2 regions of the Streptomyces sp. NPDC056628 genome follow, and region 1 is predicted to be linked to the other one. Evidence: predicted binding sites of a transcription regulator. Region 1 holds the regulator's gene; the other holds the start of a gene.
What was found. The regulator HrcA, encoded in region 1, represses chaperone genes, less so after heat shock. The targets are predictions, from matches to a motif close to TTNGCACTCNGNNNNNCNGAGTGCNAA.

Region 1 (15,817 bases):
TGCGCCCGCGCACGACACGGACGCGCCCGCGCACGGACCGGACGCCCCCGCACATCCGAGGGACGCCCCCGCGCCCGCCCTGCCGCCCGGGGAGACCCGTGCCACCCTCCCCGGCAGCCCCCTCTCCCCGGGCACCGCCCGCACCCTCGTGCGCACCACCCTGACCGAGTGGGCGTGCTCCGGCCTCCCCGGCGCCGACCGCATCCAGGAGCGGCAGATCCAGGACGCCGTCCTGGCCGTCAGCGAACTCGTCACCAACGCCGTCGTGCACGCCGGCACGGACGTCCGGCTGACCTGCCGACTGGAGCCGGACACCGGTGCCCTGGTCCTCGAGGTCCTGGACCACCACCCCTCGCGCGCCCCGCGGGGCACCGAGGCCGAGGGCCCGTACGACGCCCCCGAGCACGGGCGCGGACTGCGCCTGGTGGCCCGGCTCGCCGAGTCGTGGGGCGTCACCTACCGCGCCGGGACCAAGACCGTGTGGGCCCGGCTGCCGCCCGAGGACCAGGTGGGGGACACGGACGGGGCGCGCGCCCACGGCCGGGAGCACGCGCCGGACGGCGGGTTGCGCCTCGCCGAGATCCTCGCGCCGGAGCCACGCCCGTCCGCGCCCCCCGATACGGCCGGGGAGCACCCCCACCGCGGGGAGCGGGAGCGGGACTGGCTCGACCGGGGCGCCCTCTCCTTCCTCGCCGAGGCGTCCGACCTGCTCGCCGGGCAGCTCGACGAGAACCTGGTCGCCGCGCTCGCCGGCCAGCTGATCGTGCCGCGCCTCGCCGACTGGTGCGCGGTGTGGCTGGAGGACGAGGTCGCCGGGCGCTGGGGACACGCCGGCCCCGGCGAGAGCGGCCCGCCGGACGGCACCGGCCCCCGCCTGGCCCGCGTCTGGCACGCCTCGGAGAACCACATCGAGGACCTGCGCCACGTCCTGGGGAAGGAGCCCCCGCGCCCGGCGGACGACCACCGCACCGGGCCCGTCACCCACCCCTGGCCGGGCGCGGCGCTCGGCGCACGCGGCGCGCGGGGCACCGCGCTCGCGTACCGCCTGATCGCGGGGGGCCGCCCGCTGGGCACGCTGGTCATCGGGCGGGCCGGCGTGACGAGCTTCCCCGACGAGATCACCGGGCTCGTGGAGGACCTCGGCCGGCGGGTGGCCCTCGCCATCGGCGCGGCCCGCCAGTACGCCCGGCAGGCCACCATCAGCCGGGTGCTCCAGCGCGGGCTGCTGCCGGGCGCCGTCGCGAAGATCCCCGGCGTGGCCAGCGCGCTGGTGTACGAGCCGTGCGACAAGGGCGGCCCGAGCGGCGACTTCTACGACCTCTTCCCGGCCCGCGACGGCCGCTGGTGCTTCGCCATCGGCGACGTCCAGGGCAAGGGGCCCGAGGCGGCCGTGGTCATCGGCATCGCACGCCCCTGGCTGCGGCTCCTCGCCCGGGAGGGCTACCGCGTCGCCGACGTCCTCGACCGCCTCAACCAGCTCCTCCTCGACGACGCCACCGAGGCCGCCGACGCCGCCGCCCGCGCCCTCGTCGGACCCGTCGCCCCCGGCGACGGCCCGCAGACCCGCTTCCTGTCCCTCCTGTACGGCGAGCTGACCCCGTTCGACGGCGGCGTCCGCTGCACGCTCGCCTCCGCCGGGCACCCGCTGCCCCTGCTGCTCGGCGCGGACGGCGAGGTCCACACCGCCGCCCAGCCGCAGACCCTGCTCGGGGTCTTCGAGGACGCCACCTACACCAGCGAGACCTTCGAGCTGCGCTCCGGCGAGACCCTGCTCTGTGTGACGGACGGGGTGACGGAGCGGCGCAGCGGCTCCCGCCAGTTCGACGACGGCGACGGCCTCGCGAGCGCCCTGGCCGGCTGCGCGGGCCTGAACGCCGACCTCATCGCGGAACGCATCCGCAGGCTCGTGCACGAGTTCGGCGGGCGCCCGCCGGAGGACGATCTCGCGCTGCTGGTGCTCCAGGCCGAGTAATCCGCGCGGTGCGGGACAATGGAGCCCATGCCCTCCGCACTCCCCGACGGCGAGCCCGTCCCCGCCGACGGCGCGCTGCCCCCGCACGCGCTCACCGGCGCGGCCGACCGCCCCCTCGGCTTCTACCTGCACGTCCCGTACTGCGCGACCCGCTGCGGCTACTGCGACTTCAACACCTACACGGCGACCGAGCTGCGCGGCAGCGGCGGCGTCCTGGCGTCCCGCGACAACTACGCCGAGACCCTCGTCGACGAGGTCCGCCTGGCCCGCAAGGTGCTCGGCGACGACCCGCGCGAGGTCCGCACGGTGTTCGTCGGCGGCGGTACGCCCACCCTGCTGGCCGCCGGCGACCTCGTACGGATGCTGGGGGCGATCCGCGACGAGTTCGGGCTGGCACCGGACGCCGAGATCACCACGGAGGCCAACCCGGAGTCGGTCGACCCGGCCTACCTGGCCACGCTCCGCGAGGGCGGCTTCAACCGGATCTCGTTCGGCATGCAGAGCGCGCGGCAGCACGTCCTGAAGGTCCTGGACCGCACCCACACCCCCGGCCGTCCCGAGGCCTGCGTCGCCGAGGCCCGCGCGGCCGGCTTCGACCATGTGAACCTGGACCTGATCTACGGCACCCCGGGGGAGTCCGACGACGACTGGCGGGCGTCCCTGGAGGCGGCGATCGGCGCCGGGCCCGACCATGTGTCGGCGTACGCGCTGATCGTCGAGGAGGGCACCCAGCTGGCCCGGCGCATCCGCCGGGGCGAGGTCCCGATGACCGACGACGACGTCCACGCCGACCGGTACCTGATCGCCGACTCGGTCCTCGCGGAGGCGGGCTTCTCCTGGTACGAGGTGTCCAACTGGGCGACCACGCCGGAGGGCCGCTGCCTGCACAACGAGCTGTACTGGCGCGGCGCCGACTGGTGGGGCGCGGGGCCGGGCGCCCACTCCCACGTCGGCGGGGTGCGCTGGTGGAACGTCAAGCACCCCGGCGCGTACGCGGCGGCGCTCGCGGAGGGACGCTCGCCGGGCGCCGGACGGGAACTCCTCACCGACGAGGACCGGCGCGTCGAGCGCATCCTGCTGGAGCTCAGGCTCCGCGAGGGCGTACCGCTGGACCTGCTGCGGGAGGAGGGGCTGCGGGCGTCCCGCCGCGCCCTGTCGGACGAGCTCCTGGAGCGCGGGCCCTACGACGAGGGGCGCGCGGTGCTGACCCTGCGCGGGCGGCTGCTCGCGGACGCGGTGGTCAGGGACCTGGTGGACTGATCACCGGGACAGGGAACCGGTGCGGAACGCCGGTCCCCGGTGATGTCCTGTCGATCAGGCCGGGCTCCCGGCGCCGGGCACCGCCCGCTGATCCGGCCCGACCGACAGGACACCCCGAGCCGCCGCCCCCCGCCCGGCGCTACCCGGTGACGAAGTCGATCAGCTCCTCCACCCGCCCCAGCAGCTCCGGCTCCAGGTCCTTGTAGGACCCCACCCGCTTCAGGATCGCCTGCCAGACCGCGCCGGTGTTGTCCGCGGGCCAGCCCAGCGCCCGGCAGACACCCTTCTTCCAGTCCTGGCCGTGCGGCACCCGGGGCCACGCCTCGATGCCCAGCGCCGCCGGCTTCACGGCCTCCCAGACGTCGATGTACGGGTGGCCCACCACCAGGGCGTGCTCGCTGGTGACCGCCTGCGCGATCCGCCACTCCTTCGAGCCCGGCACCAGGTGGTCCACCAGGACGCCCAGCCGCGCGTCGGGGCCCGGCGCGAACTCCGCGACGACCGCCGGCAGGTCGTCGACGCCCTCCAGGTACTCCACGACCACGCCCTCGACGCGCAGGTCGTCGCCCCACACCTTCTCGACCAGCTCGGCGTCGTGCCGGCCCTCCACGTAGATGCGCCCGGCGCGGGCCACCCGTGCCCGTGCGCCCGGGACGGCCACGGAGCCGGACGCCGTGCGCGTCGGGCGCACCGGACCCGTGGCGGGCTTCACCAGGGTCACCACGCGGCCCTCCAGCAGGAAGCCCCGGGGCTCCAGCGGGAACACCCGGTGCTGGCCGAAGCGGTCCTCCAGGGTGACCGTGCCCGCCTCGCAGCGGATCACCGCGCCGCAGAAGCCCGTACCGGGCTCCTCGACCACCAGCCCCGGCTCCGCCGGGACCTCGGGGACGGACGCGGGCTTCTTCCAGGGCGGGGTCAGATCCGGGGAGTACTGGCGCATTCGGACGACGATAGGAGAAGCGGCCCCGCGGTCACCGCGACACGCCGAATCCGGCGGCCAGCGCGTCGCGCTGCCGCCGGACGAACTCCGCGTCCACCACCGCTCCGTGACCAGGCACGTACAGCGCGTCCTCGCCGCCCAGGTCGAGCAGGCGGTCCAGCGCGGCCGGCCAGTGCGACGGCACGGCGTCCGGGCCGGCCTGCGGTTCGCCGGACTCCTCCACCAGGTCGCCGCAGAACACCACCTCCGGGTCGCCGGGGAGCAGGCCCGGCACCAGGACGACCAGGTCGTGGGCCGTGTGGGCCGGACCCACGTTCGCCAGCAGGACCTGGCGCCCGCCGCCGAGGTCCAGCGTCCACTCGCCGCTCACCGGATGGCGGGGCACGACCAGCGCGTCCGCCGCCTCCTCGGCCGCGGCCGCGTCCAGGCCGTGGCGCACCGCGTCCTCGCGCAGCTCCTCGCGCCCCCGCCGCCCCTCCAGGACGGTCTCCACGCCCACCGGCCCGTAGACCTCCGCGCCCGCGAACGCCGCGGCGCCGAAGACATGATCGAAGTGGGGGTGGGTCAGCGCGAGATGGGTCACACGGTGACCCGTCAGCCGCTGTGCCTGCGTCCGCAGCCGTGCCCCCTCCGCGAGGCTCGAACCGGTGTCGACTACCAAGGCGGTGCCGTCACCCGCGACCAGCCCCACGGTGCAGTCCCAGCCCGGCAGACGGCACCGGCCCACCCCGTCCGCCAACCGCTCCCACCCCAGCTCTTCCCAAGTCACCGTCATACCGCGACGCTAGCCAAGACACCTCCGCGGAGCACGGAGGCGAAACCGACCGGCCTTGCCCGGGGTGTACCCCACCGCCGTACACTGGCCGGGGACGGCTGGCACTCGGATGGACAGAGTGCCAGGAACGGTGTCAAGGGGACCGACCACTGGAGGTGTGCGCGAGATGCTGAGTGAACGCAGGCTTCAGGTGCTGCGCGCGATCGTCCAGGACTACGTCGGGACGGAGGAGCCGGTCGGCTCCAAGGCGCTCACCGAGCGGCACAACCTCGGCGTCTCCCCGGCGACCGTGCGCAACGACATGGCGGCCCTGGAGGACGAGGGCTACATCGCGCAGCCGCACACCAGCGCCGGGCGCATCCCCACCGACAAGGGCTACCGGCTCTTCGTCGACAAGCTCGCCGGTGTGAAGCCGATGACCCCGCCCGAGCGGCGCGCCATCCAGAACTTCCTCGACGGCGCCGTCGACCTCGACGACGTCGTCGCGCGGACCGTGCGGCTGCTCGCGCAGCTCACCCGGCAGGTCGCCGTCGTGCAGTACCCGTCGCTGACCCGGTCCACCGTCCGGCACGTCGAGCTGCTCTCGCTCGCCCCCGCCCGCGTGATGCTCGTGCTGATCACGGACACCGGCCGGGTCGAGCAGCGGATGATCGACTGCCCGGCACCCGTCGGCGAGGCCTCGCTCGCGGATCTGCGCGCCCGGCTGAACAGCCGGGTCGCCGGCCGGCGCTTCACCGACGTGCCCCGGCTCGTCGAGGATCTGCCCGAGGCGTTCGACGTCGAGGACCGCGGCACCGTCTCGACCGTGCTCTCCACCCTCCTGGAGACGCTCGTCGAGGAGAACGAGGAGCGGCTGATGATCGGCGGCACCGCCAATCTGACGCGCTTCACACATGACTTCCCCCTCACCATCCAGCCGGTGCTCGAAGCCCTGGAGGAGCAGGTCGTGCTCCTCAAGTTGCTGGGGGAGGCGGGGGATTCGGGCATGACCGTGCGGATCGGGCACGAGAACGCCTACGAGGGACTCAACTCCACGTCCGTCGTGTCGGTGGGCTACGGTTCGGGCGGCGAGGCAGTCGCCAAGCTCGGCGTGGTCGGACCGACCCGCATGGATTACCCGGGAACGATGGGAGCGGTACGCGCAGTGGCACGTTACGTCGGACAGATCCTGGCGGAGTCGTAGGTGGCCACGGACTACTACGCCGTCCTCGGCGTGCGTCGCGACGCGTCGCAGGAAGAGATCAAGAAGGCCTTCCGGCGGCTCGCCCGTGAGCTGCACCCGGACGTCAACCCGGACCCGAAGACCCAGGAGCGGTTCAAGGAGATCAACGCCGCCTACGAGGTGCTGTCGGACCCGCAGAAGAAGCAGGTCTACGACCTCGGCGGCGACCCGCTGTCCCAGGCGGGCGGCGGAGGCGCGGGCGGCTTCGGCGCGGGCGGCTTCGGCAACTTCTCCGACATCATGGACGCCTTCTTCGGCACGGCGTCCCAGCGGGGCCCGCGCTCGCGGACCCGGCGCGGCCAGGACGCGATGATCCGGCTGGAGGTCGAGCTCGACGAGGCGGCCTTCGGCACCACGAAGGACATCCAGGTCGACACGGCCGTCGTCTGCAACACCTGCAGCGGCGAGGGCGCCGCGCCCGGCACCTCCGCGCAGACCTGCGACATGTGCCGCGGCCGCGGCGAGGTGTCGCAGGTGACCCGGTCCTTCCTGGGCCAGGTCATGACGTCGCGCCCCTGCCCGCAGTGCCAGGGCTTCGGCACCGTCGTCCCCACGCCGTGCCCGGAGTGCGCGGGCGACGGACGCGTGCGGTCCCGCCGCACCCTCACCGTCAAGATCCCGGCGGGCGTCGACAACGGCACGCGGATCCAGCTGGCCGGCGAGGGCGAGGTCGGCCCCGGCGGCGGTCCCGCCGGCGACCTGTACGTCGAGATCCACGAGCTGCCGCACAGCACCTTCCAGCGGCGCGGCGACGACCTGCACTGCACCGTCACCATCCCGATGACGGCGGCGGCGCTCGGCACCAAGGTCCCGCTGGAGACGCTGGACGGCATGGAGGAGGTCGACATCCGGCCCGGCACCCAGTCCGGCCAGTCGATCCCGCTGCACGGCCGCGGCGTGACCCATCTGCGCGGCGGCGGCCGCGGCGACCTCATCGTGCACGTCGAGGTGCAGACGCCCACCAAGCTCGACCCCGAGCAGGAGCACCTGCTGCGCGAGCTGTCCAAGCTGCGCGGCGAGGAGCGGCCCCAGGGCCAGTTCCAGCCCGGTCAGCAGGGGCTGTTCTCGCGGCTGAAGGACGCCTTCAACGGACGGTGACCGGAGCGGCCCGATCCCTTCCGCCGCAAGGGGAAGGGCCGATTCGGACTTGTTCCGAGGACGTGGCAACATGCGGGCATGTCCTCCGCACTGACCGATCTCCTGCCTCACCCGATCGTGCAGGCACCCATGGCGGGCGGCGTCTCCGTGCCGCAGCTCGCCGCTGCCGTGTCCGAGGCCGGGGGGCTGGGCTTCCTCGCCGCCGGGTACAAGACCGCCGACGGGATGTACCAGGAGATCAAGCAGCTGCGGAGCCTGACCCAGCGCCCCTTCGGCGTCAACCTCTTCATGCCGCAGCCGGAGCACCCCGGTGCGAGCACCGGCTCCACCGCGGTGGCCGGCGCCGCGCCCTCCCATGCCGCGGCCGTGGACGTGTACGCGCACCAGCTCGCCGGTGAGGCCGCCTGGTACGAGATCGAGCTGGGGGACCCCGACAGCGGCCGGGACGACGGCTACGACGCCAAGCTCGCCGTGCTCCTCGACAACCCGGTGCCGGTCGTCTCGTTCCACTTCGGGGTGCCGGGCGCCGACGTACTGGAGTCCCTCCGGCGCGCCGGGACCTTCACCCTCGTCACCGCCACCACCCCGGACGAGGCCCTGGCCGTCGAGCGGGCCGGCGCGGACGCCGTGATCGCCCAGGGCGTCGAGGCGGGCGGCCACCAGGGCACCCACCGCGACAACCCGGAGGCCGAGGGCGCCGGACTCGGCGTGCTCACCCTGGTCTCCCAGGTCCGCGAGACGGTGGGCATCCCCGTCGTCGCCGCCGGGGGCATCATGCGGGGCGGCCAGATCGCCGCCGTCCTCGCCGCCGGGGCCGACGCCGCCCAGCTCGGCACCGCCTTCCTGGCCACCCACGAGTCCGGCGCGAACGCCGTGCACAAGCAGGCGCTCACCAATCCCCTGTTCGCCCGGACCGAGCTGACCCGCGCCTTCTCCGGCCGCCCGGCCCGCGGCCTCGTCAACCGCTTCCTGCGCGAGCACGGCCCGTACGCGCCCGCCGCCTACCCCGAGGTCCACCACCTGACGGCGCCGCTGCGCAAGAAGGCCGCCGCGTCCGGCGACGCGCAGGGGATGGCGCTGTGGGCGGGACAGGGCCACCGCCAGGCCCGGGACCTGCCCGCGGGCCGGCTCGTGGAGGTCCTGGCCGCCGAACTGCACGCCGCCTCGACAGCGTTGTCCGCCCACCCGAAGGGACCCACCCGATGACCGCGCCCGTGTTCGTCGTCGACTCCCTGGAGCATGCGGGCGGGCCGTACGTCCTGGACGGGCCCGAGGGCCGGCACGCCGTGTCCGTGAAGCGGCTGCGCACCGGCGAGGAGGTCGTCCTCACCGACGGGCGGGGGCACTGGGCCGAGGGCGTCGTCGCCGCCGCCGAGGGCAAGGACCGGCTGGTGGTGGACCTGGGCGCCGTGGCCGAGGAGCCCGCCCCCCGGCCGCGGATCACCGTCGTGCAGGCCCTGCCGAAGGGCGACCGGGGCGAACTGGCCGTCGAGACCATGACCGAGACCGGCGTCGACCGGATCGTGCCGTGGGCGGCCGGCCGCTGCATCACCCAGTGGAAGGGCGAGCGCGGCGCGAAGGCCCTCGGCAAGTGGCGGGCCACCGCCCGCGAGGCCGGCAAGCAGTCGCGCCGGGTGCGCTTCCCCGAGGTCACGGACGCGGCGACGACCAGGCAGGTCGCCGAGCTCCTCGCGGGGGCCGCGTTCGCCGCCGTCCTGCACGAGGAGAGGGACTACGGCAGCGAGCCGCTGGCGACCGCCGAACTGCCCGCCGACGGCGACCTGGTGCTCGTCGTCGGCCCCGAAGGCGGCGTCTCCCCGGAGGAGTTGGCCGTGTTCGAGGAGGCGGGCGCGCGGGCGTACCGGCTCGGCCGTTCCGTGCTGCGCACCTCCACCGCCGGGACCGCCGCGACGGCCCTGCTGCTGGGGCGCACCGGCCGCTGGTCCTGACACACCATGGCCGTATGCGCCCTACCGCGTCACGCGGGACAGTGGCAGGCTGCCCTTCCATGGGGGTATCGCACAGGATCCGGGTCCGTGCGGCGCGAGGGGTCGCCGTGACGGCGCTCGCCGTGCTGGGAGCCGGCGGCATGGCCGCCTGCGACCCGGGCGGTCTGAGCGCCGCGTCCGTCGCGTTCACGACCGACCAGACCGTCACCAAGGAGCTGGAGCGGCAGAAGGCCGACGTCCAGTGGCTCAACTGCACCGGCTCCTACGACGGCGGGGGCGGCGGGAGTTCGCCGAAGGCCGGTGAGCAGACGGTCGTCAAGGTCGACTGCGAGGGCGAGACCTCCGACGGCAGGGACATCACCGTCACCGGACGGATCACCCGGGCCGTCAGCGGCTCCTGCGTGCGCGGCGACCTCGTCGCGAAGGTCGGCGGCAAGGAGTGGTTCCACGTCAACGGGCTGGGCAGGTGCGACGCCACCCCGTCCCCCGTGCGGCCCGGCGACGGCGGGCAGCCCGGACCGACCGTCACCGTGACCGTCACGAAGACCGTCTACTGCCAGGAGCGCCCGAACTGCTGGCCGGAGGGCAAGTGAGAGGTCGGCCACCGGACCGTGGGGAACTGCCCGGAAGCCCTGTTCGGCACCGCCGCCCTTGCCTAGGGTGATCGCGTGACACAGCCCGCGACCTCCGCCCCGGCCCCGCCCTCCTATCTGCGGTACCCGCATCTGCACGGCGACCTCGTCGCGTTCACCGCGGAGGACGACGTCTGGCTCGCCCCCCTCGACGGCGGCCGCGCCTGGCGGGTCAGCGCCGACAACGTCCCCGTCAGCTCGCCGCGCATCTCGCCCGACGGCACGACGGTCGCCTGGACGTCCACCCGCGACGGCGCGCCCGAGGTGCACATCGCGCCGGTCGACGGCGGGCCGTCCACCCGCCTCACCCACTGGGGCAGCCAGCGGACCCGGGTGCGCGGCTGGACCCCGGACGGCCGGGTCCTCGCCATCAGCACCTGGGGCCAGGCGGGCAGCCGCCGCACCTGGGCGCACGCCGTCCCGCTCGACGGCGGACCCGCCACCACCCTGCCGTACGGGCCCGTCGGCGACGTCGTGCACGGGCCTCACCTGCTGCTCGCCTCCGCGCCGATGGGGCTGGAGGCCGCCCGCTGGAAGCGCTACCGGGGCGGCACGGCGGGCAAGTTGTGGATCGACCGCGACGGCGACGGCGACTTCGTCCGGCTGCACGAGGAACTCGACGGGAACCTGGAGTGCCCCCTGTGGGCGGGCGACCGGGTCGCGTTCCTCTCCGACCACGAGGGCGTCGGCGCCGTGTACTCCTCCCTCGCCGACGGCTCCGGCCTGCGCCGCCACACGCCCGTCGGGGGCACCTCCCCCTCGAGCGCGGCCGAGAGCGGGGGAGGCTTCTACGCCCGGCACGCCTCCGGCGACGGCACCCGGGTGGTGTACGCGAGCGCCGGCGAGCTGTGGCTGCTGGACGACCTGGACACGGCCGAGCCGCGGCGCCTCGGCGTCCGGCTCGGCGGCCAGCGCACCGACCGCCGGCCGTACGTCCTGAACGCCGCCCGCTGGTTCGGCTCCGCGTCCCCCGACCGCACCGCGCGCGGCAGCGCGGTCGCCGTCCGCGGCAGCGTCCACTGGGTCACCCATCGCTCCGGCCCCGCCCGCGCGCTCGCCGCCGAGCCCGGCGTCCGGGCCCGGCTGCCGCGCACCTTCCGCACGGACGGCGAGGAGTGGGTGGTGTGGGTGACGGACGCGGAGGGCGAGGACGCCCTCGAGTTCGCCCCCGGGACCGGTCTCACGCCCGGCGCCACCCCGCGCCGGCTCGCCGCCGGACGGCTCGGACGGGTGCTGGAGCTGGCCGTGTCCCCCGACGGCAGCCGGGCCGCGATCGCCGCGCACGACGGACGGCTCCTGTTCGTCGAGCGGGAGACCGGCGAGGTCCGCGAGGTGGACCGCTGCACCGACGGCCCTGTCTCGGGGCTGGTGTTCTCGCCGGACTCGGCCTGGCTGGCGTGGGCGCACCCCGGACCCGACCCGCTGTCCCAGCTGAAGCTCGCCAACACCACCGACCTGTCGGTGTCCGAGGCGACCCCGCTGCGGTTCCGGGACTACGCGCCCGCGTTCACGCACGACGGCAAGCACCTGGCGTTCCTGTCCACCAGGGCCTTCGACCCCGTCTACGACGAGCACGTCTTCGACCTCGCGTTCGTGGTGGGCTCCCGGCCGCACCTGATCACCCTCGCCGCGACCACGCCGTCCCCGTTCGGCCCGCAGCGGCACGGGCGGGCCTTCGACGCCCCGGACAAGGACGAGACCCCCGACAGCGAGGGGACCCCGGCCACCCGGATCGACCTCGAGGGGCTCGCCGACCGGATCGTGCCGTTCCCGGTCGAGGCCGCCCGCTACTCGCACCTGCGGGCCGCCAAGGACGGGGTGCTGTGGCTGCGGCACCCGGTGCGCGGCGCGCTCGGGGCGGCCCGCGCCGGCCTCGACGACCCCGAGCCGAAGACCGAGCTGGAGCGCTACGACCTCGTGCAGCGGCGCGTGGAGCATCTCGCCGACGACGCCGACCACTTCGAGGTCAGCGGCGACGGCCGGCGGGTGCTGCTGTGGACGGACACGCGGCTCAGGGTCGTCCCGAGCGACCGGCGCGCCTCCGGCGACGAGGACAGCGACTCCAACGTCGCCGTGGACCTCGGCCGGGTGCGGCAGCGCGTCGACCCGTCGGCGGAGTGGCGCCAGATGTTCGAGGAGACCGGCCGCATCATGCGCGACCACTTCTGGCGCGCCGACATGAACGGTGTGGACTGGGCGGGCGTCCTCGACCGCTACCGGCCGCTGCTGGACCGGGTGGCCACCCACGACGACCTGGTCGACCTGCTGTGGGAGGTGCAGGGCGAACTGGGCACCTCGCACGCGTACGTCGGCGGGCGCGGGCACGGCGGCGGGCCCCGGCTGGGCCTGCTCGGCGCGGACATCTCCCGTCACGAGGACGGCAGTTGGCGCATCGACCGGATCCTGCCGTCGGAGACCTCCGACCCGGAGGCCCGGGCGCCGCTGGCCGCACCGGGCGTCGCGGTGCGCCCTGGCGACGCGATCGCCGCGGTGGCCGGGGTGCCGGTGGACCCGGTGACCGGGCCCGGCCCGCTGCTCGTCGGCACCGCGGGCAAGCCGGTGGAGCTGACGATCTCGCCGGCCGGCGGCGGGGAGGCCCGGCACGCCGTCGTCGTGCCGGTCGCCGACGAGGAGCCGCTGCGCTACCACGCGTGGGTCGCGGACCGGCGTGCGTACGTCCACGAGCGGTCCGGCGGCCGGCTCGGCTATCTGCACGTGCCGGACATGCAGGCGCCCGGCTGGGCCCAGATCCACCGCGACCTGCGGGTGGAGGTGGCCCGTGAGGGCCTGGTCGTGGACGTCCGGGAGAACGGCGGCGGGCACACCTCGCAGCTGGTCGTGGAGAAGCTCGCCCGGCGCATCGTCGGCTGGGAACTGCCGCGCGGCATGCGCCCGTACAGCTACCCGCTGGACGCGCCGCGCGGTCCCGTGGTGGCCGTGGCGAACGAGTTCTCCGGCTCCGACGGCGACATCGTCAACGCGGCGATCAAGGCGCTGGGCCTCGGCCCGGTCGTCGGCACCCGCACCTGGGGCGGGGTCATCGGCATCGACAGCCGCTACCACCTGGTCGACGGCACCCTGGTCACCCAGCCCAAGTACGCCATCTGGCTGGAGGGCTACGGCTGGGACGTGGAGAACCACGGGGTCGATCCGGACGTGGAGGTGGTCCAGCGCCCGCAGGACTGGGCGGCGGGCCGTGACGCCCAGCTGGACGAGGCGATCCGGATCGCCCTGGAGGCGCTGGAGAGCACTCCGGCGAAGACCCCGCCGGCCCTGCCCGACCGCTGAGGGACCGTCGCGCGATCACCCTCCGCGCGGCGGCCGGGGCGGCGATACGATGCCCCGGTCACACCATCGCCGTCCAACGCCCGGAGGGACCATGGCTGGGGAGCCGCAGGACGACTGCCTGTTCTGCAAGATCGTCGCGGGGCACGTGCCGGCGACGATCGTGCGGGAGACCGAGACGACCGTCGCCTTCCGCGACATCAACCCGCAGGCACCCACCCATGTGCTGATCATCCCCAGGGCGCACCACAAGGACGCCGCCGCGCTCGCCACCGCCGAACCGGCGCTCGCCGCCGACCTCCTGCGCGAGGCCCGGGCCGTCGCCGACGAGGAGAAGCTGGACAGCTACCGCGTCGTGTTCAACACCGGTGCGGGCGCCGGCCAGACCGTCTTCCACGCGCACGCCCACGTCCTCGGCGGCCGCGGTCTCGAGTGGCCCCCCGGATAGGCAGCCGTGTCCGTACGTGAACTGGTCGTCCTCGGGACGGCGAGCCAGGTCCCGACCCGGCACCGCAACCACAACGGCTACGTGCTGCGCTGGGACGGCGAGGGCATCCTGTTCGACCCCGGCGAGGGCAGCCAGCGGCAGATGCTGCGGGCCGGGGTCGCCGCCCACGACCTGAACCGCATCTGTGTCACCCACTTCCACGGCGACCACTCGCTGGGACTCGCCGGGGTGATCCAGCGGATCAACCTCGACCGGGTGCCGCACCCCGTCACCGCCCACTACCCGCGCTCCGGGCAGCGCTTCTTCGACCGGCTGCGCTACGCCACCGCCTACCGGGAGACCGCCGAGATCGCGCAGGCCCCGGTCGACGCCGACGGGGTCGTCGCCACCACCGGCGCGTACACGCTGCACACCGCCCGGCTGTCGCACCCCGTCGAGTCGTACGGCTACCGGCTGGTCGAGCCCGACGGCCGCCGGATGCTGCCCGAACGGCTCGCCGCGCACGGCATCCAGGGCCCGGACGTCGGCCGGCTCCAGCGGGACGGCGCGCTCGGCGGGGTCACGCTCGAGGACGTCAGCGAGGTCCGGCGCGGGCAGCGGTTCGCGTTCGTCATGGACACCCGGCTGTGCGACGGGGTGTACGACCTCGCCGACGGCTGCGACATGCTCGTCATCGAGTCCACCTTCCTGGACGAGGACGGCGCCCTCGCCGAGGAGCACGGTCATCTGACGGCCGGTCAGGCCGCCCGGGTGGCGCGGGACGCCGGGGTGGGGCATCTCGTGCTCACCCACTTCAGCCAGCGCTACACCGACTCCGGCGAGTTCGAGCAGCAGGCGCGGGCCGCGGGGTTCGACGGCGACCTGACCGTGGCGCACGACCTGCTGCGGGTGCCGTTCCCGAAACGCCGGCACTCCTGACCCTCTAGGTGGCGGAAGCCAGGCGCTCCGGCGCGGCCGGTGCGGCCTCGGCGGTGTCCAGCGGGATCGCCACGACCTCGACGCCGTCCGCGACCTGGACCGTCTCCGGCGTACGGCGGCCCAGCGCCACCACCGTCAGCGGAACGGCGACCAGCAGCAGCACCGCCGCGAGGATCACGCCCATCGCCGGGAAGCCCGCCCCGGCCGACAGCACGCTCCCGGCGAGCGGGCCCGCGGCCGTGCCCAGCGACGAGGCCGAGCCGACGAGCACCGCCCAGCGGCCCCGGCCGTCGAGGGAGGCGGCCAGTCCGATGACGTACGAGAGCACGATCGGGTAGACCGTGTTCCAGGCGATCTCGCCGGTCGCGAACGTCGTCAGGTCCGTCGCGGACGCGCTGAGCGCGATGCACACGGCGATGAGGGCGGTGCCGCCCCCGACGGGCAGCGCGCGGCCCAGCCGGGGGCCGAGCGCGCCCGCCCCGGTCACACCGAGCAGCCCGGCGCCGAGCGCCACGGCGAACACCGCGCCCACCGCGGTCTCCGTGAGGTGGGCCTGGTCCAGGCCGATCCGGCCGCTGACGCCCCACAGGGAGTTCTGCGCGAGCGACCACAGGAGCATGCAGCCGGCGAGGACGAGGCCGTGGCGGCGGTGGGGGAGCGGGGCCGGGCGAGGTGCCGCCGCCGATGCCGAGGGGGCCTCGGCGGCGGGGAGGCGGCCGGTGAGCGGCCACACCGCGAGCGCGGTGAGCGCGATCGCCGCCAGGGGCCGGTCGTGGCCGGGACCGAGGTGCGGGACCGTCAGATAGACGGCGCCCGCGAGGGCGGAGACACCCAGCAGGCCCGCGGTGGTGACCCGGTGCGGGTCGGTGCTCCAGGCCCCGCGGCCCGTCCGGGCCGGGTGCGCCCCGAGCGCGGCGATCCGGGTGGCGGCGACCGCGGTGACCGTGCCGGACCCGAGGCCGCCGGCCATCACGCCGAGGACGACGGCCGGGACGGCGTGCGCGAGCGCGGCCCCGCCGTAGCCGAGCAGCGCCAGGGCCAGCCCGGTCCGGGCGAGCGCGCGGGCGCCCAGGCGCTCGACGCGGGAGGCCAGCAGGAAGCCGGCCGCCGCCGAACTCAGCAGCAGGGCACTGCCGATGGCGCCGGCCTGGGTCGGGGTGAGCGGAAGGCCCGAGTCGAGCCTGCCGACGACGGTCGGCAGCAGATACGGGGCGAGGTACCCGGCCGTGAACAGGGCGACGAGGGGCCAGGGGGTGGTGCGAGGGGCGAGCACGGGCGTTCCCAGGGCATGCGAAAGTAGCGGCACAGAAGGGGGAGG
Region 2 (15,817 bases), on a different contig from region 1:
GAGGACCTGGCGCGAGGGCGGACGCTGTCCGTCCCGGACCCGCGCTACAAGGTGCTGCTGGGCGCGGCGAAGCTGGTGCCGCGGGGCATGCTCGGCACGATCTCGTCGCGGACGGGCCGCAAGTACGGGCCGCAGTAGCGGGCGGTCCCGGCGGGAGGCGCCGGGCGGCCCCGGCGGGGAGAATGATGCTGTCCAGCCGCACCCAGGGGGACCGGGAGGCGCCGGCGTCAGGACGTTCCTACAGCTCATCGACTGCAGGACGGACCGGTTCGACGAGATGAACCGGCTGATGGACAGGTGGGTCGAGCAGACCAAGGGGAAGCGGACGGTCAGGCACGACGTCATCGGCCGGGACCGGTCCGACGCCTCGCACTTCGTGGAGATCGTGGAGTTCCCGTCGTACGACGAGGCGATGCGCAACTCGCGCCTCCCGGAGACCGGGCGGATCTACGAGGAGATGGTGGCGCTGTGCGACGGGCCCCCGGTCTTCACCGACCTGGACGTGGTGCGGGACGAGCAGGTGAACGTCCTCACCGCGCGCGCCTTCTTCACGGCGCTGGGCCGCAGGCCCCCGGAGCGGATCATCGAGCACCTCACGGACGACTACGTCGACCACGATCCGTCCTCCCCGCGCCCCGTCCAGGGCCTGGACGGGATGCGGGCGGTGCTGGAGGGCTGGTACGGCGCCTTCGACTTCACGTTCCGCATCGACGACCAGGTGGCCGAGGACGACCGGGTGTGCAGCCGCTGGACCCTGACGGGCCGCCACAAGGGCGAGTTCCTGGGCATCCCGCCGACCGGCCAGGACGTGAGGATGCAGGGCATGACCTGGCAGCGCTTCCGGGACGGCCGCATCCGCGAGGGCCACTGGATCTACGACCGCGCGGGACTGATGGAGCAGTTGGGGGTACTCGGCGCATGACCGCGAAGGGGAAGGCCCCGCTCCCGTCCTGAGGACGGGGCGGGGCCTTTGTCCGCCCGAGGGGTGACCGTCGCGTCCTGGGCCGGGATCACACGGGGCAGGGTGCGGCGAGGGCCCGGCGCCCCCGTGGCGGGGGTGCCGGGCCCTCGTGCGTCGTCCTAGGAGCCGCTCACTCAGTGGGCGTGGCCGTGCCCGTGGCCGGCCGCGGCCGACTCCTCCTCTTCCTTCTTCTCGACGACCAGGGTCTCGGTCGTGAGCAGGAGGGAGGCGATGGAGGCGGCGTTCTCCAGGGCGGAGCGGGTGACCTTGACCGGGTCGATGACGCCGGCCTTGACCAGGTCGCCGTACTCGCCGGTGGCGGCGTTGAAGCCGTGGCCCTTCTCGAGCTCGGCGACCTTGGAGGTGATGACGTAACCCTCCAGGCCGGCGTTCTCGGCGATCCAGCGCAGCGGCTCGACGGCGGCCCTGCGGACCACGGAGACACCGGTGGCCTCGTCACCGGTCTTGCCGAGGTTGTCCTCGAGGACCTTCACGGCGTGGACGAGCGCGGAGCCGCCACCGGAGACGATGCCCTCCTCGACCGCGGCGCGGGTCGCGGAGATGGCGTCCTCCAGACGGTGCTTCTTCTCCTTCAGCTCCACCTCGGTGGCGGCGCCGACCTTGATGACGCACACGCCGCCGGCCAGCTTCGCGAGGCGCTCCTGGAGCTTCTCGCGGTCCCAGTCGGAGTCGGTGTTCTCGATCTCGGCCTTGATCTGGGCGATGCGGGCCTGGACGTCCTCGGACTTGCCGGCGCCGTCGACGATCGTGGTGTCGTCCTTGGTGACGGTGACGCGGCGGGCGGAGCCGAGCACGTCGAGGCCGACCTGGTCGAGCTTGAGGCCGACCTCCTCGGAGATGACCGTGGCGCCGGTGAGGACCGCGATGTCCTGCAGCATCGCCTTGCGGCGGTCACCGAAGCCGGGGGCCTTGACCGCGACCGCGTTGAAGGTGCCGCGGATCTTGTTGACGACCAGGGTCGACAGGGCCTCGCCCTCGACGTCCTCGGCGATGATCAGCAGCGGCCTGGAGGCGTTGCTCTGGATGATCTTCTCCAGCAGCGGCAGCAGGTCGGCGATGGAGGAGATCTTGCCCTGGTTGATGAGGATGTACGGGTCCTCCAGGACGGCCTCCATGCGCTCCTGGTCCGTCACGAAGTACGGCGACAGGTAGCCCTTGTCGAAGGCCATGCCCTCGGTGAAGTCCAGCTCCAGACCGAAGGTGTTGGACTCCTCGACGGTGATGACACCGTCCTTGCCGACCTTGTCCATCGCCTCGGCGATGAGCTCGCCGACCTGCTGGTCCTGGGCGGACAGCGCGGCGACGGCGGCGATGTCGGACTTCTGGTCGATCGGGCGCGCGGTCGCGAGGAGGTCCTCGGAGACGGCGGCGACGGCGGCGTCGATGCCCCGCTTCAGCAGGGCCGGGGAGGCGCCCGCGGCGACGTTCTTCAGACCTTCGCGTACCAGCGCCTGGGCGAGCACGGTGGCGGTGGTGGTGCCGTCACCAGCGATGTCGTTGGTCTTGGTCGCCACCTCCTTCACCAGCTGGGCGCCGAGGTTCTCGAACGGGTCCTCGACCTCGACCTCACGGGCGATGGTCACACCGTCGTTGGTGATGGTGGGAGCGCCGAACTTCTTGTCGATGACGACGTTGCGGCCCTTGGGGCCGATCGTCACCTTGACCGTGTCGGCAAGCTTGTTGACGCCGCGCTCGAGGGCGCGACGGGCGTCCTCGTCGAACTTCAGGATCTTCGCCATGACAGCGGGAGCCCTCTCGGATTCTGTGGGTTCTCAACAAAAGACACTGCGCCCCGGGCGCCCGGTTCTTATGTGGTCGCGGGGGCCAGGGGCGCAGCTGGAAGCAAGAGCTTCGAGGTGTCTTACTTCTCGATGACCGCGAGCACGTCGCGGGACGAGAGGACGAGGTACTCCTCGCCGTTGTACTTCACCTCGGTGCCGCCGTACTTGCTGTACAGCACGATGTCGCCGACCTTCACGTCGAGCGGAAGGCGCTCGCCGTTCTCGAAGCGGCCCGGACCGACGGCGAGGATGACGCCCTCCTGGGGCTTCTCCTTCGCGGTGTCCGGGATGACCAGGCCAGAGGCGGTGGTCTGCTCGGCGTCGAGCGGCTGGACCACGATGCGGTCCTCAAGCGGCTTGATGGCAACCTTGGAGCTGGTGGTCGTCACGATCCGACCTCCCCCTTCGGAGATCTCACGGGGTTAACTGTCTGAGGTGGCGACCAGGTCGATCCGTCGTCGCGGGTGCCGGACCTGCCCGTCGCGTGTTGGCACTCTCCAGTGGGGAGTGCCAAGACCGAGACTATGACCGCGATTAGCACTCGGTCAAGCGGAGTGCCAATTCGCCGTGGCGCGGCGCGCCGTGGACGGTGCTCGTCAGACGTAGTCCTCGAGGCGGCCCACGGTCAGCCCCCGCTCCTGAATTGCCTGCAGCAGCAGGGTGGTGCGCTCGCGCAGCGGCAGCCCGCCCGGCTCACCCGAGGGGATGGAGACGACGTCGCCGGGGCGCAGCCGCGCGGGCCCTTTCGCGAACGTCAGCCGGCCGTCGCCCGCCATCGCCGCCCGCCACAGCACGACGGCGGTGACCCCGCAGTCGGCGGCGGCGCGCAGCGTGGTGGTGTCGTAGGTGCCGTGGGGCGGCCGGAAGAGCCGGGGGCGGACGCCGAAGCGGGCGTGCAGCTTGTCCTGCTGGCCGCAGATCTCGGCGCGCTGGCCGGCGTAGGGCAGTCCGCGCAGGGCGGCGTGGTCGAGGGTGTGGTTCTGCAGGGACGCGCCGACCGCGCGGAGCCGCGCGAAGTGCCCGTATCCGGGGCCGACCACGCTGTCCGTGAGGAACATGCTGACCGGCAGCCGCAGTTCGCGGACCATGTCGATGAAGCGGGGGTCCTTCTCGGCGCCGTCGTCGTAGGTGAGGAAGACGACCCGGTCGCGGGTGGGGACGCGGTGCAGGACGGGCGGCGGGCCGCCGGGGCGCCGCGCCACCCGCCGGGCGGGTGGCGGGGGCGGCGCGGGCAGCGGGTCGCTCAGGCCCCAGCGGCGGTGCGGCTGCGCGGCGTGCGTGGCGTTCTTCGCCGAGCGCGTCGCCTCGTGCGCGGTCCCGGCGCGGGGGCCGGTGGCGGAGGTGCCGGCGGCGCATCCGGCGAGCAGGAGGGTCGCCAGGGCCACGGCGACGGGCGCGCGTGTCCGCCGCGGCGGCGTCACAGGTAGTCCTCCAGCCGGGCCACCGCGAACCCCTCGGCCGTGACCCTGTCCAGGAACCGGCGGATCATGTCGGGCATTGTGCCCTTCCACTCGTCCCGGCCCCGGAAGTGACTGAGCACGATGTCACCCGGACGGATCCTGCGGTCTTCCTCCCGGTGGTCCCAGCGGTCGACGAAGACCTCCTCGTTCCACAGGGCGACATACCGCACCCCGCAGGACCTGGCCGCGCGCAGGGTGTCGCGGTTGTAGTTGCCGAAGGGCGGCCGGAACAGCACGGGGCGTTCGCCGTAGCGCTCCTCCATGACCTCCTGCATGCCGCAGATCTCGTACTGCTGGTGGCGGTAGGACAGGGCGGGCAGGTAGCGGTGGTGGAGGGTGTGGTTGTGCAGATCGGCCCCCGCGCGCTGCAGCCGCCGGAAGTAGCCGTAGTCGTCCTTGATCACGTAGTCGCTGAGGAAGGCGGTGTACGGCACCTTCAGGTCGCTCATCATGCGCAGGAACGCAGGGTCCTTCTCGGCGCCGTCGTCGATGGTCAGGAAGACGACCTTCCGGTTCGTGGGGACGGTCGTGAAGACCGGCGGGAGGCCCGACTCCTCGTGCCCGTCGACCTCGAAGCCCTTGCGGGTGGTGATCCGCGGCTTGACCGCGGGCGGCGGCGGGGGCACCAGGGGGACGCGGGCGAGCCGCCAGCGCCGGGCAGCGGCGACCCGGGCGGCGTGGGCCTGCTGGGCGGACTGCGGCTTCCTGCCGTCCGGCGTCCGGGTGGCGCTCGGAGGCGACACCGGTACGGCCGAGCGGCTCGGCACGGGACCTCCCGCCGGGGAGGTGCCGACCGCCGGATCGGCGATACCGCCCTGCGCGCAGCCCGAGGCGACGGCGGCGACCGCGAGCCCGGCGACGGCACCCCGCAGCCGCGTTCGCCGGACCGCCCGGGCGACGGGACGGCTCCAGGCCGCGATCCCCAGGAGCCCCTTTTTGTCATTTTGTCCTACAAGTCGCATGGAGCCGGATCCTGACAGGCGCCCCCGCCCGGACCGGGCCGACAGCGCCGCCATGGAGCCGACCATCCTCCGACTGGCCGACAATGACCCGGTGAACGACCACCTCGACGCCTTCACCGCCCTGCTCGCCCCCGAGGGCCGCGCCCTCCTCGACGCCGTGCGCGACACCGACCCCGCCGACGAGCTCGCCGTCGCGACCAGGCTGCGCCGCGGGCACCCGGCCGGGCTGGTGTCCGCGGCCCTCGGGCAGGCCCGGCTGCGGCAGCGGGCGGCGGCGAAGTTCGGCGCCGAGGACGCGGGGCGCATGTACTTCACGCCCAACGGCGTCGAGCAGTCGACGCGGGCGAGCGTGGCGGCGTACCGGGCGGCCCGGATGCGGGAGCTGGGCATCGGCTCGGTCGCCGACCTCTGCTGCGGCATCGGCGGCGACGCGATCGCGCTCGCGCGGGCCGGCATCCGGGTGCTGGCCGTCGACCGGGACCCGCTGACGGTGGCGGCGGCCCGGGCCAACATGGCGGCGCTCGGACTGGCGGACCTGGTCGAGGTGCGCCAGGCGGACGTCACCGAGGTCGCGACCGCCGGCTTCGACGCCGTGTTCGTCGACCCGGCCCGGCGCGGCGGACGCGGCCGCATCTTCGACCCGGAGGCGTACTCGCCGCCGCTGTCCTGGGCCGTCGAGGCGGCCCGCACCGCACCCCACGCCGCCCTGAAGGTGGCACCCGGCATCCCGCACGAGGCGGTCCCCGGCGACGCCGAGGCCGAGTGGATCTCCGACGGCGGGGACGTCAAGGAGGCGGTGCTGTGGTTCGGCACGGCCCCCGGAGCCATCCGCGCCACACTGCTGCCGGGCCCGCGCTCGCTGCTCTCCCGCGGCCTGCCCGATCCGGCGGTGCGACCCGTCGGACGGTATCTCTACGAGCCGGACGGCGCCGTCATCCGGGCCCATCTGGTCGCCGAGGCCGCCGAGTCGCTGGACGGCGGGCTGGTCGACGCGACCATCGCGTACATCACGGCGGACGCGCTGCGCCCCACCCCGTACGCCACCGCGTACGAGATCACCGACCAGCTGCCGTTCAACGTGAAGCGGCTGAAGGCGCTGCTGCGGGAGCGCGGGGTGGGCACGCTGACCGTGAAGAAGCGCGGTTCGGCGGTCGAGCCGGAGGAACTGCGCCGCAAGGTCAAGCCGCAGGGGCCGAACGCGGCCACCGTGTTCCTGACCCGGGTGGCGGGCGCGCCGACCATGCTGGTGGGGCGCCCCGCGTAGTCACGGCCCGGCCTCCGCCGCCCGTCGGCGCAGCATCTCCCGCTCCGCCTCGTTGCGCGTCAGCGCCGCCGCGCGCTCGAACTCCGCCCGCGCCTCGGCCGTGCGGCCGAGGCGCAGGAGCAGGTCGCCGCGCACGCTCGGGAGCAGGTGGTAGGCCCGCAGCGCCGGTTCGCCCGCGAGGGCGTCGACGATCTCCAGGGCGGGCCCGGGGCCCTCGGCCATCGAGACGGCGACCGCCCGGTTCAGCTCCACCACCGGCGACGGCGACCGGGCGGCGAGCAGCCGGTACAGCGTGGCGATGGACCGCCAGTCGGTGTCCTCGTAGCGGAACGCGTGCGCGTGGCATGCGGCGATGGCGGCCTGGAGGGCGTACGGGCCGGGGGCGCCCGTCGCCGTCGCGCCCGCCCGGTCCAGGGCGGTGATGCCCCGGGCGATCAGCATGCGGTTCCAGCGGCGCCGGTTCTGGTCGCGCAGCAGGACGGGCGTGCCGTCGGAGGCGGTGCGGGCGGCCGTGCGGGACGCCTGGAACTCCAGCAGCGAGGCCAGTGCGTGCACCTCGGGCTCCTTCGGCATCAGCGCGGCCAGCTGCCGGGCCAGCCGCAGCGCGTCCTCGCACAGCGCGGGGCGCAGCCAGTCGTCGCCGGCGGTCGCCGCGTACCCCTCGTTGAAGATCAGGTAGATGACGTCGAGGACGGAGCCGAGCCGCGCCTCGCGGTCGGGTCCGTACGGCACCTCGAAGGCGACGTTCCGGGTGGCCAGGGTGCGCTTGGCGCGGACCACGCGCTGGGCGACCGTGGCCTCGGGGACCAGGTAGGCGCGGGCGATCTCGGCCGTGGTCAGACCGCCGGCCAGACGCAGGGTGAGAGCCGTGCGGGCCTCCGGGGACAGCACGGGATGGCAGGTGGTGAAGACGAGCCGGAGCAGGTCGTCGTCGATGGCGTCGGGGTCGGCGGGCTCCGGCGGCGGCACGTCCTCCAGGTTCCGGCCGATCTCCCGGAGCTTGCGGGCGTAGTTCTCCCGGCGGCGGACCAGGTCGACGGCGCGGTGGCGGGCGGCGGCGGTGAGCCAGGCGCCCGGCCGGTCGGGCACGCCGTCGCGCGGCCATTTCTCCAGCGCGGCGACCAGGGCGTCCTGGGCGAGTTCCTCGGCGATGCCGACGTCCCGGACGACCCGGGTGACGGCGGCGACGACGCGGGGGAACTCCAGCCGGAAGACGGTCTCGAGGGTGGACCGGGTGTCGATGGTGCGCGGTGTCTCCACAGCCCACCATCGAACACCCTGCCCGTCCCGCGGCCCAGCGGGAGCGGTCACCCCTCGGCGATCTCCCGCACCTCGCAGGTGACGGTCCAGAACTCCTCGTGCACCTTCAGGAACCGGGTGGCCCACTCGATGGCCTCGGCCCTGTCCTTGCACTGCATGATCGCGTACCCGCCGACGACCTCCTTGGCCTCGGTGAAGGGCCCGTCGGTGACGGAGATCCTTCCGCCCTCCCAGTGCACCCGGGTGCCCTGCGCGGACGGCAGCAGCCCGGCGGTGTCGAGCATGACGCCGGCCTTGGTGACCTCCTCGATCAGCTCCCCCATGCGCCGCATCAGTTCGGGGCTCGGGCCCTCGGCGGGGGCGGACGCCTCGTCGATCTTCACGAGCGACAGGTATCGGGGCATGGTGACTCCTCGTGCTGCGGTGACCGGGCCCTTCCCGGCCTCTCACCCCTGCGTCGAACGGCCGGCCGCCGGATCGACACGTCCCCCGGGATCTCTGAGAAGTTTTCTCTCAGCGCAGCGACTCCCACAGCTTCCCCGCCTCCGGCTCGTCCGCCACCACCCGGTTGTGGTTGGACGGCGCCGGCACCACCGGCATGGTCAGGGTCCTGACACCGGCCGACGTCAGCCCCCGCAGGCTCTGCCCGAGGCCGGTCAGCTCGCTCAGCGAGTCGAGTCCCGTGTCCGTGGTCAGGGCGCCGGTCACCGCGTCGGCGACCCGGTAGAGCCGGGCGGGCTCGGTGAGCAGGTCGGTGGCGGAGATCTGGTCGAGCAGCGCCTTCACCAGCTTCTGCTGGAGCTCGATGCGGCCCAGGTCGCTGCCGTTGCCGATGCCGTGCCGGGTGCGGGCCAGGGCCAGCGCCTGCTCCCCGTCCAGGTGGTGCGTGCCGGCCGCCAGGTCCAGATGGCTGTCCTCGTCCTGGATGTCCTGGTCCGTGGTGACCGTGACCCCGCCGAGGGCGTCCACCAGCTTCGCGAACCCGGAGAAGTCGAGCTCGACGTAGTGGTCCATCCGCACGCCGGTCAGGGACTCGGCCGTCTTGACCGCGCAGACCGGACCGCCCAGCGCGTAGGCGCTGTTGAACATGGCCTGGTACGCCTGCCGGGTCGACCCGCCCGACGGCAGCGGGCAGGACGGCCGGGTGACCAGGGTGTCGCGCGGGATGCTCACGACCGTGGCCGTGGTGCGGCCGGCGTCGATGTGGAACACCATCGCGGTGTCCGAGCGGGCGCCCCCGCTGTCGCCCCCGCCGAGCTTCCTGTTGGCGGCGCCGCTGCGCGAGTCGGAGCCGAGGACCAGGATGTTCAGCGCGTCCGTCGGCAGCGGTGACGCCGACGGCGTCGGGGTCGTCATCGCCCGGGGCGGGCGGTCGTCGCCCAGCGCCTGGTCGATGTCGACACCGGTGATGTTGTCGTCGAGATGCCGGTAGGCCCAGGCCGCCGCCCCGATCGCCAGGGCCAGTAAGGCCGCGAGGGCGATCCCCGCCCTTCGCCACACGGACGCCCGCCGGTCCCCGCGTCCCGCGTCGTCCTCGCCCGTTCCCCGCCCGCGTCCCCTCATAGGTAGGAACGTACGTCCGAATTATTACGGCCAGGGAGCCCAGGGCGGGTTTTCGCGCGAAATTCTCAGACTTCTCTCAGAAAGGAGCCGAAAGTTTCGCGCCGGGCCCCGGCGGGCGTCACAGCCGGGGCGCCGGGGCCGTGCTGCTCCGCACCACCAGGCTCGTCGCCAGGTCCACCCTGGTCGCCGAGGGGGTGCCCTGCTCGCGGGCGAGGTCCAGCACCAGCTTCGCCGCCGCCTCCGCCATCTCCGTCAGCGGCTGCCGCACGGTCGTCAGCGGCGGCCCGACCCACCGCGCGACCGGCAGGTCGTCGAACCCGACCACGCTCAGGTCCTCCGGCACCCGCAGCCCGAGCTCCCGCGCGGCCTCGTACAGCCCGAGCGCCTGCAGGTCGTTGCCGGCGAAGACCGCGGTGGGCCGGTCGGGGCGGCGCAGCAGTTCCAGGCCCTGCCGGTAGCCGGTCTCATGGTGGAAGTCGCCGGTCCTGACCAGGTCCTGGTCGACCGTCAGCCCGGCCGTCTCCAGGGCGGCGCGGTAGCCGTCGAGGCGGGCGCGGCTGCACATCATCCGGGACGGTCCGGTGATCGCGCCGATCCGCCGGTGGCCGAGCTCGATCAGATGCCGGGTGGCGGCGAGGCCGCCCTGCCAGTTGGTCGCGCCGATGGACGGCACGTCGGCGCCCGGGTCGCCCGCCGGGTCCATCACGACGAACGGGATCGAACGGCTGGTCAGCAGCGCGCGCTGGGACTCGTCGAGGTCGGACAGCACGAGGATCACGCCGTACGGGCGGCGGGCGGCGACCTGGTCGGCCCAGGTCCGGCCCGGAGTGAGGCGCCCCGCGCTCTCGCTGAGCACGACGCTCAGCCCCGCGTCCCGGGCCACGTTCTCGACGCCCCGGATGACCTCCATCGCCCACGCGCTCTCCAGCTCGTGGAAGACCAGGTCGATCAGGGGCGAGCGGCCGGTCTCGGCCCGCCGGCGGCGGTAGCCGTGGGCGCGCAGCAGCTCCTCGACACGGCTGCGGGTGCCCGGGGCCACGTCCGCGCGTCCGTTGAGGACTTTCGAAACAGTCGGCGCCGAGACGCCGGCCTCGCGGGCGATCTCGGCGAGCGTGGCCGTCCGCCCGGACCGGCCGGTCGTCGCTGCCGTCGACGGTGCCGGCCGGTTCTCCGGCTCTGCCGTCCGGGATGCGGCGGTCTCACGGGCTGTCATGGCGGCGATCGTAACCCCGCCCGGCCCGGCGACGAACCCTTTCCGGCCCAGTCCGCATCCCGGAACATTCGACAGGCACCACGAAACCTTCGAGGCATGGGACCGCACGCGTGACGGCTCTCTCAGCCGCCGGACCGGCCGGGACCCTCCGTACCGAGCGACTCGAACCGCCACCGGTGCACGGCCCGCGTGACCAGCTCGCCGTCGGGTTCCGGCAGTTCGGGGACCTCCGCGTCGGCGTCCGCCTCCCACCACGTGATGACGAGGACCCGGTCCTGCGCCGCCCGGAGAGTCTCCCGGCGCAGGGGCGGCCGCGGCAGCTCCTGCGCCCGCGCCCAGGCGAGCAGGTCCCCGCCCCGCCCGGGCACCGCCCGCGCCTCCCACATCAGGGCGACGACGCTCACGAGTACAGGTTCTCGTTGCTCACCTCGTGCACGTGGTCGTGCCCGGCGCCCGGCACATGCGGCTCCGTCACCGGCAGCGAGGAGTCCGCCGACAGGTCCCAGTCGGAGGCCGCCCGGTTGCGCGCGATCATCTCGGCGCCGAGCGCGGCGACCATCGCGCCGTTGTCCGTGCACAGCTTCGGCCGGGGCACCCGCAGCCGGATGCCGGCCGCCTCGCAGCGCTCCTGGGCCAGGGCCCGCAGCCGGGAGTTCGCGGCCACGCCGCCGCCGATCATCAGGTGGTCGACGCCCTCGTCCTTGCAGGCCCGTACGGCCTTCCGGGTCAGCACGTCGACGACCGCCTCCTGGAAGGAGGCCGCGACGTCCCGCACCGGCACCTCCTCGCCCGCGGCCCGCTTCGCCTCGATCCAGCGGGCGACGGCGGTCTTCAGGCCGGAGAAGGAGAAGTCGTACGCCGGGTCGCGCGGGCCGGTCAGACCGCGCGGGAACGCGATCGCGTTCGGGTCGCCCTCGCGGGCGTAGCGGTCGATGACCGGTCCGCCGGGGAAGCCGAGGTTCAGCACGCGGGCGATCTTGTCGAACGCCTCGCCCGCCGCGTCGTCGATGGTCGCGCCCATCGGGCGGACGTCGGAGGTGATGTCGGAGGACAGCAGCAGCGAGCTGTGCCCGCCGGACACCAGCAGCGCCATCGTCGGCTCCGGTAGTGGCCCGTGCTCCAGCTGGTCCACGCAGATGTGCGAGGCGAGGTGGTTGACGCCGTACAGCGGCTTGCCGAGCGCGTAGGCGTACGCCTTGGCCGCCGACACGCCGACCAGCAGCGCGCCCGCGAGGCCGGGACCGGCCGTGACCGCCACGCCGTCGAGGTCGCGCGCGCTGACGCCCGCCTCCTTCAGCGCCCGGTCGATGGTCGGGATCATCGCCTCCAGATGGGCCCGGGAGGCGACCTCCGGCACGACGCCGCCGAAGCGGGCGTGCTCCTCGACGCTGGAGGCCACGGCGTCGGCGAGCAGGGTGGTGCCGCGGACGATGCCGACGCCGGTCTCGTCGCACGAGGTCTCGATGCCCAGAACGAGGGGTTCGTCCCGCGAGTCAGCCATTGATCTCAGTTCCTTGTACGGAGTCGTCACCCGCGGCGCTGCCGCTGTCGGGCGCTGTGGTCAGTCGCATCACCAGGGCGTCCACGTTCCCCGGCTGGTAGTAGCCGCGCCGGAAGCCGATGGCCTCGAATCCGAAGCGCTCGTAGAGCTTCTGCGCGCGGACGTTGTCCACCCGGCACTCCAGCATCACCTCGGCGCACTCGAACTCGGTGGCCGCGCGCAGCAGCTCGGCCAGCATCCGCCCGCCGAGGCCGGTCCCCCAGCAGTCGCGCGCGACGGCGATGGTCTGGACGTCCCCCAGGTCGCCGGCGGCGGCGAGCCCGGCGTAGCCGACCAGGCGCCCGTCCTGCTCGGCGACGACATAGCGGCGGGTGGCCTCGGCCCCTCGGGAGTGGGCCAGTTCGGACCAGAACATGCCCCGGGACCAGGCGTCCTCGGGGAAGAGCGCCTTCTCCAGCTCCAGCACGGGGTCGATGTCCCACCAGCGCATCTCGCGCAGTTCGGGGCCCTCGGCGCCGCCGGGGGTGGTCACGGGTCCGGTCACTTGGGGGTGACCACCTTGTAGTTCTTGGGGACCTGGGCGTCGGGGCGGCGCAGATACAGCGGCCGCGGCGCGGGCAGTTCCTCCCCCGCGGCCAGCCGCTCGGCGGCCAGGGCGGCCAGGGCGGCCGCCGACACGTGCTCGGGCTCGTGGGTCCACGGGAACGTGTCGGGGTAGAGCAGGGCGCCGGCGCCGACGGCCGGCAGTCCGGCCACCTCGGCGGCGATGTCGGCGGGCCGGTCGACGGCCGGGTCGGTCAGCCGGGTGCGGGAGTCGGCGTACCGGGCCCAGTAGACCTCTTTGCGCCGGGCGTCGGTCGCCACGACGAAGGGGCCCTTCTCGATGTCGGCGGCGTAGGCGAGACCGTCCAGCGTGCACACGCCGTGCACGGGGACGCCGAGGGCGAACCCGAAGGTGTCGGCGGTCATCAGGCCGACGCGCAGCCCGGTGTAGGGGCCGGGGCCGATGCCCACGACGACGCCGGTGACGGCGTCCAGCCGGACACCGGCCTCGGCGAGGACCCGGTCGACGGCCGGCAGCAGCAGCTCGCCGTGCCGGCGCGCGTCCACCTGGCTCGAGGAGGCGATGACGTCCGTGCCGTCGTGCAGCGCGACGGTGACGGCGGGGGTGGCGGTATCCAGAGCGAGCAAGAGCACGCAAACAGCCTACGGCGCCCGGGGCTCCGGAAGTGCCGCCCCGGTCGGGCGGGCGGTGACTGCTACGGTCGGCATGATCACGTGGCGCGAGCGAACGCTGAGGTGGTGACGGTGGCGGGCAGCAGTTCCGGATTCGTCGTGGGCCTGGCCGCGGCCGCCCTCGCCGCGGTCGGCTTCCTCACCTTCCAGGCCGCCGCGAACGTCCCGCCCGACCTGGGCGAGCCCCCCGGCGGGGCGCTCGCGGCGAGTACCTCCGAGGCCCCCCGGGAGGCCGCCGACCCCGAGGCGCTGCCCGCCCTCTCCGGCACCGGGGAGCGGGTCGTCTACTCCCTGGGCGACGACCGGGTGTGGCTGGTCGGGAACGGCGACAAGGTCAGGAGGACGTTCCGGGTGACCCCCGGATCGGTCGACCCGGCACCGGGCCTCTACCCGGTCGTGTCGCGCTCCGGCTCGGTCACCGGGACCGACGGGCTGCCGGTGGAGCACGTGGTGCGGTTCGCGGCGGTGGACGGCGTGACGATCGGCTTCAGCGCGGCCGTGCCGGGCGGCACCCCGCAGCCGGACCCGACCGCGCGGACGGGCGGCATCCGCGAGTCACGTGGTGACGGGACCGCCATGTGGGAGTTCGCGACGATCGGCCGCATGGTGGTCGTGATCCCCTGACCGCCCTGGTCAGGCCGCCTCGGGCCGAGGCTCGGCGACCGGATGGGGCTCGGGCGCGCGCGGAGGTGTCGAGACGAGCCGCGCGGCGGCGTTGGCCGCCAGCAGGTCGCGCACGGACAGCGAAACGCCGTGGGCCGGCGGGTGCGGCCGCGCCTCACCGTCGGGCGTGTTCTCCGGTACCGGCATGGGGCGCCTCCTGAGGTCGGGGGCGGGCGTGGTTAGGCACGCCTAACCACTGGCTGGATACCATGTGACCACGCCCACGACCGCGAACGCAACGGTTTCCCGACACGTTGTCGGAACGGCCTCGCGGGCCGGCTCCGGCCCGGGGCGTGTCAGGCGGACAGCACGCTCAGGTCCACGGCCGCCCAGCGCTCGCCGAGCCCGGTCACCGTCACCTGCCGCACCTCGTCCGTCGTGTCGCCGACGGCCCGGTGGATCACGACCTGGAGGCGCTCCTCGGTCAGCTCCTCGACCTTGCCCTCGCCCCACTCCACGACGACGACCGACTCGGGCAGCGAGACGTCCAGGTCGAGGTCCTCCATCTCGTCCAGGCCGCCGGACAGCCGGTAGGCGTCGACGTGGACGAGCGGCGGGCCGTCACCGAGCGACGGGTGCACCCGGGCGATCACGAAGGTCGGGGACGTCACCGCGCCCCGGACCCCCAGGCCCTCGCCGAGCCCCCGGGTCAGCGTCGTCTTGCCCGCGCCGAGCTCCCCGCTGAGCATCAGGAGGTCGCCGGCGCGCAGCAGCTTGGCGAGTCGCCGGCCGAGCTCCCGCATCTGATCGGGGGAGGTGACGGTCAGCTGTAGGTCACCCGCGTTGTGCGGTGCTGCTGGTGCTTCCATAGCCACTAACCGTAGCCCCTGCGGGCACGGCGCCCGCGCGGGTGAGGAGGTCGGCGAGGCGGTCGGTGACCACCTCCGGGTGCTCCAGCATCACCAGGTGCCCGGCGTCCGGCACCAGCACCAGTTCGGCGTCCGGCAGCAGGTCGGCGATGGCCTCGCTGTGCTCGCTCGGCGTGACCAGATCGCCCACACCGGCGAGGACGAGCACGGGCATCTCGGTGAACAGGGCGAGCGCCTCGGTCTTGTCGTGGTCGGTGAAGGCCGGGTAGAACTCGGCGACCACGTCGATCGGGGTCCCCTCGATCATCCGCTCGGCGAACCGGACGATGGCCGGGTCCACGTCCCGCGACGAGAACGAGTACCGCTTGATGATCCCCGCGAACAGGTCGGCGGTGGCCCGGCGCCCCTTCTCCACCAGCTCGGCGCGCTGCCCCAGCGCCTTGAGGACACCCGGCAGCACACGGCGCACGGCGTTGACCCCCGCGACGGGCAACCCGAAGTTGACCTCGCCGAGCCGCCCGGACGACGTACCGACCAGGGCGGTGGCGACGACCCGCTCGCGGATCAGCTCCGGGTACTGGTCTGCCAGCGCCATCATGGTCATCCCGCCCATGGAGTGCCCCACCAGGACGAGCGGCCCCTCGGGCGCCGCCGCGTCGATGACGGCCTTCAGGTCCCGGCCCAGCTGCTCGATGTCGACGTGCCGGCCCTCCTGTGTCTGGGCGACCCCGCGCCCGGACCGCCCGTGGCTGCGCTGGTCCCAGTGCACGGTGCGCACGACGCCCCGCAGCGCCGCCCGCTGGAAGTGCCAGGAGTCCTGGCTGAGGCAGTAGCCGTGGCTGAAGACGACGGTGACGGGGGCCGGCGCCTTGCGCCCGAACAGCCGGCGCCGGCGGGGGCTGAGCGCGGGCGCGGACTCGGGGTCGACGTCGTCGACCTCGTAGTACAGCAGGGTGCCGTCGTCGGCGTACGCCTTGCCGGGCGTGCCGCGCAGCGAGCCGTACGGTCCCGCCGAGTCCAGGGCGAGGCGCGCCTTCTGGCGCATGCCGCGGCCCACGGTCATCCGCTCTATGGCGACGCCGGCGGCCGCGCCGGCCGCGACCACGCCTATCGCCGCGCCGGC

Region 2: the regulator HrcA is predicted to act here: its motif matches at 3,298-3,324, upstream of groES (co-chaperone GroES).

What each region holds. Positions count from the first base shown of each region.
Region 1 is NZ_JBHTWG010000001.1:558,519-574,335, forward strand. It holds gene ACFRAC_RS02470 (SpoIIE family protein phosphatase) at 1-1,972, shown strand, start outside; gene hemW (radical SAM family heme chaperone HemW) at 2,000-3,232, shown strand; gene ACFRAC_RS02480 (DUF3097 domain-containing protein) at 3,372-4,172, opposite strand; gene ACFRAC_RS02485 (MBL fold metallo-hydrolase) at 4,204-4,947, opposite strand; gene hrcA (heat-inducible transcriptional repressor HrcA) at 5,114-6,130, shown strand; gene dnaJ (molecular chaperone DnaJ) at 6,131-7,267, shown strand; gene ACFRAC_RS02500 (nitronate monooxygenase) at 7,346-8,473, shown strand; gene ACFRAC_RS02505 (16S rRNA (uracil(1498)-N(3))-methyltransferase) at 8,470-9,216, shown strand; gene ACFRAC_RS02510 (hypothetical protein) at 9,276-9,809, shown strand; gene ACFRAC_RS02515 (S41 family peptidase) at 9,885-13,136, shown strand; gene ACFRAC_RS02520 (histidine triad nucleotide-binding protein) at 13,228-13,581, shown strand; gene ACFRAC_RS02525 (ribonuclease Z) at 13,588-14,499, shown strand; gene ACFRAC_RS02530 (MFS transporter) at 14,504-15,772, opposite strand.
Region 2 is NZ_JBHTWG010000006.1:23,619-39,435, reverse strand. It holds gene ACFRAC_RS10820 (SDR family NAD(P)-dependent oxidoreductase) at 1-138, shown strand, start outside; gene ACFRAC_RS10815 (ester cyclase) at 290-922, shown strand; gene groL (chaperonin GroEL) at 1,096-2,721, opposite strand; gene groES (co-chaperone GroES) at 2,844-3,152, opposite strand; gene ACFRAC_RS10800 (polysaccharide deacetylase family protein) at 3,360-4,184, opposite strand; gene ACFRAC_RS10795 (polysaccharide deacetylase family protein) at 4,181-5,185, opposite strand; gene ACFRAC_RS10790 (methyltransferase domain-containing protein) at 5,238-6,449, shown strand; gene ACFRAC_RS10785 (RNA polymerase sigma factor) at 6,450-7,709, opposite strand; gene ACFRAC_RS10780 (YciI family protein) at 7,757-8,113, opposite strand; gene ACFRAC_RS10775 (LCP family protein) at 8,223-9,272, opposite strand; gene ACFRAC_RS10770 (LacI family DNA-binding transcriptional regulator) at 9,391-10,485, opposite strand; gene ACFRAC_RS10765 (hypothetical protein) at 10,608-10,871, opposite strand; gene tsaD (tRNA (adenosine(37)-N6)-threonylcarbamoyltransferase complex transferase subunit TsaD) at 10,886-11,986, opposite strand; gene rimI (ribosomal protein S18-alanine N-acetyltransferase) at 11,979-12,476, opposite strand; gene tsaB (tRNA (adenosine(37)-N6)-threonylcarbamoyltransferase complex dimerization subunit type 1 TsaB) at 12,527-13,183, opposite strand; gene ACFRAC_RS10745 (hypothetical protein) at 13,295-13,846, shown strand; gene ACFRAC_RS10740 (hypothetical protein) at 13,856-14,032, opposite strand; gene tsaE (tRNA (adenosine(37)-N6)-threonylcarbamoyltransferase complex ATPase subunit type 1 TsaE) at 14,182-14,694, opposite strand; gene ACFRAC_RS10730 (alpha/beta fold hydrolase) at 14,660-15,817, opposite strand, start outside.